2 regions of the Psychrobacter sp. AOP7-C1-14 genome follow, and region 1 is predicted to be linked to the other one. Evidence: predicted binding sites of a transcription regulator. Region 1 holds the regulator's gene; the other holds the start of a gene.
What was found. Region 1 encodes PhoB, which activates phosphate uptake and scavenging genes when phosphate is short. Its sites were predicted from a motif close to TGTCATNAANCTGTCATAA; they were not measured.
Positions count from the first base shown of each region.

Region 1 (2,213 bases):
AATCAGTAAATGAAAGCACTCATACAACGGGTGAAGCGCGCTAGTGTGGTTGTTGACCAGCAGTGTATTGGTGAGATTGAGCATGGGGTATTGGCGTATATCGGCTTGGGTCACGAAGACGATTTTGCTGCTGCACAGCGTATGATCGATAAAATACTGACTTATCGTATTTTTGAAAATGATGACGATCCTACCAAATTTGGTAAACTGGATAAAAACGTTCAGCAGGTTGGTGGAGGGCTATTATTAGTCTCGCAATTTACCTTGATGGCAAAAACAGACAAAGGTCGTCGACCAGACTTTGGTGGTGCGATGGCACCTGCTGCTGCGCAAGCGCTATTTGAACAACTGGTCGATTATGCCAAAACCAAGCATTCGAACGTAGCAACGGGTCAGTTTGGTGCGGATATGCAAGTGTCGAGCGTCAATGATGGGCCGCTTAATTTTTTGTTAGAAATCTGATTTTAGAGTGTCATCAAGCTGTCATAATTAATCCGTTTAATAGATAGAGACTGGTGAGTATATATCGCCTTTTTACATGCTAGATTTTGTCCGCTAACACCGAGAATGTCCTATGTATAATGAGCAAATTTTGATTGTTGAAGATGAGCCTGCGATTCGTGAAATGGTTGTCATGACGCTAGAGATGGCTGGATTTGATAGCTTGCAAGCAGCTGACGTGTCAGAGGCGCATCAGCAAGTGGTCGATCACAGACCGTCGTTAATACTATTAGATTGGATGTTACCGGGTGACAAGAGCGGTGTGGATTTTTGTCGCATGCTAAAAAACGACGAGCTACTCTCTGAAATACCCGTCATTATGCTAACGGCAAAAAGTGAAGAAGATAGTAAGGTACATGGTCTTGATGCAGGCGCAGATGATTATATGACCAAGCCTTTTTCGACTCGTGAACTGATTTCTAGAATCAAAGCTGTACTACGTCGTAGTAGCGCGATGAGTAGCGACAAACCTATCGAAATTGGACAGTTAAGTTTAGATACCAAAAGCCAGCGAGTGACAGCTGCGGGTAAAATCGTTGATGTGGGACCTACAGAATATCGCCTATTGGCATTTTTCATGAGCCACCCTGAGCGCGCCTATACACGAACGCAGCTACTGGATCAGGTATGGGGTGGTAATGTATATATTGAAGATCGAACCATCGATGTGCATATCAAACGTCTACGTAAATTACTGCGGCCTTATGAGTGTGATACATTGATACAGACGGTACGTGGAACAGGCTATCGATTTTCTAGCCTGATTGAGCCGAGTTAATCTTGTACAAATAATGCCGCAGCAATATTGAGGCAGCGGATAGTAGTAAGGATAAAAAATGGACAAGATAGCGCCAGCACAAAGTGAGCAATCAGCTTTACTAGAGCAAATCTCTACTCAAAGTACAGCAGAGCAACTCAAAAAAATTGGCAGTGCACTACGAGCCTTGCGCGATGCCGTGATTCTGCTCAATAACAATGACGGCCTAGAATGGTGGAATCAAGCAGCACAAGACTTATTACTGCTGCAACCAGAAGATAAAGGTCAGAACATCTTTGACTTTATCGCCGTGCCTGAGTTTCGCCAGTATTATGAAGGCACAACGATACCTAACGATGGCGTCCATATAGAATCATGGCGAGATCCTAGCCGATACCTGAAGTGCGAATTGACCCCTTTCGGCGATGAAAAACTGCTGTTTGTATACGATGTGACCCGCCTGCGGCACTTAGAACAAATGCGTCAGGATTTTGTGGCGAATGTCTCACACGAGCTTAGAACACCCTTAACTGTAATGATGGGCTATCTGGAAAATTTCTCCGATCAGCCAGATATGCCGCCACAATGGCGTCGCGGTTTTGAGTTGATGACGCAGCAAACTGCCCGTATGAACAGAATCGTAAATGACTTACTACTATTGTCTAAAATTGAGATTGAAGAATCGCACGAGCTGCATTACATCGATATGACTAAGCTACTGACCAATATCTACGACGATGCACAAGCGTATAACCAAGCGTACAAACACATTATTCATTTGCATATAGATACCTATGACGGGTTATACGGGTCAGAGATGTACTTGAATAGCGCATTGTCTAACTTGGTGATCAATGCAATAAAATATACGCCAAAGGGTGGCAATATCACTATCAGTTGGACAAGGACGTCTGATGGCTGTCGTTTCGCTGTCGAAGACGATGGCATCGGTATT
Region 1 is NZ_JBQSVH010000012.1:49,996-52,208, forward strand. It holds gene dtd (D-aminoacyl-tRNA deacylase) at 10-462, shown strand; gene phoB (phosphate regulon transcriptional regulator PhoB) at 575-1,279, shown strand; gene phoR (phosphate regulon sensor histidine kinase PhoR) at 1,338-2,213, shown strand, end outside.

Region 2 (2,213 bases), on a different contig from region 1:
TTGTCTTGAAGGATTTTTTCAGAACGCAAGCTGTCACGGCGATGTACCAGCGTCACTTCAGAAGCGATATTAGAGAGATACAAAGCTTCTTCGACGGCTGTGTTGCCACCACCAATTACCGCAACTTTTTGATCTTTGTAAAAGAAACCATCACACGTAGCACAGGCTGATACGCCAAGACCTTTAAACTTGGTCTCTGATTCTAGACCCAAGTATTGTGCAGATGCACCCGTTGAGATAATGAGCGCGTCACAAGTATAGCTACCGTTATTGCCTGTCAGTTGAAAAGGGCGCTCGTTTAAGTTTACTTCATTGATATGATCATAGACCAATTCAGTACCGAAACGCTCAGCATGTGCTTTCATACGCTCCATCAACGCAGGACCCGTCAAGTCATGCGCATCGCCCGGCCAGTTGTCGACTTCGGTGGTGGTGGTTAATTGTCCACCGACTTCCATACCAGTAACCATAACTGGCTTAAGGTTAGCGCGTGCTGCATAAACTGCTGCAGAGTAGCCAGCAGGGCCTGAGCCTAAAATAATGAGCTTTTCGTGACGTGGAGCAGTAGTGTCAGTTGCCATGAGTTGTTCCTTGCTAAATATACGAATTAAAAGTGTAAGTTATAAATATAATAAAAGAGGAATATCAAAAATGACTACGAATATGCTTCTTCTAATTGTTGTGTGATAATAACATAAGGGCACAGAGCACAAAGTGCAAGTTTGCTAAAACAAACATAGTTATCATTAGAATCAAAGAATAAACAACTTGGGAATATAACTGCAAAAACGGTGGGTGTTTTATAGAATTTAGGCCACAAAGTTAGCCATGTTTTGCTATTAGTGTTTCGCTAACCAACTGTTTCCTTACGCAAAGTGTCTGCTGATTTACTTTCTTATACGCTTTCTTGATAAGACTGTCGCCACTGCACCTATGTATTTGTTATTATAAGAAGTTATGCAAAGTGTCGTAGGGGCCAAGCGATAACGGTTGTTGCAGGGTTCTACAGTCGGTACCTATCAAACAAATACTTTGCTCGATAAATTTATGTCAACACTTTATGTCAGCATGATTAGGCTTAGTCATGCATTGGCGACTATTTAGTATTAATAACAAGGCAGATCTTACGTGATATCAGCACCGCTTATTGAATATTTAAAAAAGGGAATGTTTACCCTCCTTGGGTTAATACTAGCCGTTTATCTGTTTGTCATTTTGATAACTTATACGGGTAACGATCCTAGTTGGTCGCATATTAGTAGTGATATGACCACGATTAATAATATGGGCGGTGAGGCAGGTGCTTGGTTATCCGATTTGCTTTATAGTTTTTTTGGATTTGGTGCTTGGTGGTTTTTGGCATTTGTGGTTTATGAATCTATCTTGATTTGGTGGGAAAATAAGCCAACGTTTTGGCTTATGCGATTGGTCGCTTATGTATTTTTGTTATTGAGTGCTAGCGCATTGTTTGCACAATTGGTCTCTCTGGTTCAACAAGTTACGAACCCTGACGCAATCGGACTCGAAGGTGTCTCTGGTGGTATCATCGGGCTAGAGTTGCAGGCGCGGTTGGCACAGCTACTATCGCAGTGGGGGAGTGTGATTTTCTTAGCAGTATTTGTTGTGATTACCGCTACGTATGCCTTTAATATTCACTGGATAACGATATATCAAAAGGTTCGTGCACTATCGTGGTTTGGCTCAGGTGTTGAAAATCAGGATACCATTGAAACTACTCAACCAAGTAATACCTCACAAGATGATACCCAAGTTGCAGATGAGCCTGTAGCTCAAAAAGAAGAGCATGAGCAGCTACCACTTGAGTTGCAGTCTGCTGAAAACACTAGCGGTACTCAAGACGTTAGCAGTGGTGGGCGTTTCAGTAATGTGTTGTCGGACTTTCTATCAACATCAGGACTGGCCGACAGCGTAAAGGCTTCTGTCATCGCAGCAAAAGCAGTGGCGACATCTAATAGCTTAAAAGGTGAGCAGGACAATACCGATAAAGGTTCGCTTAATAACTCTACTGATAATACAGTCCAGCCATTAGCTTCAAACTCGACCGCACCTGTCGCGCGCAAAGTTGAGCCAAGCTTTGCGTGGAATGATGCCAATACTGTCGATGACTTGCTCGCAAGTGAACAAATGGCTTACAGTACCAATAGCGTGGACAGTTCTGCTATGCCTGCCCCTAACCACTCCCAGACAGGTAC
Region 2 is NZ_JBQSVH010000025.1:39,202-41,414, reverse strand. It holds gene trxB (thioredoxin-disulfide reductase) at 1-581, opposite strand, end outside; gene ACT3QN_RS12660 (DNA translocase FtsK) at 1,129-2,213, shown strand, end outside.
Region 2: ACT3QN_RS12660 (DNA translocase FtsK) is a predicted target of PhoB. The motif match lies at 1,059-1,077, and genes of this name have one in related genera.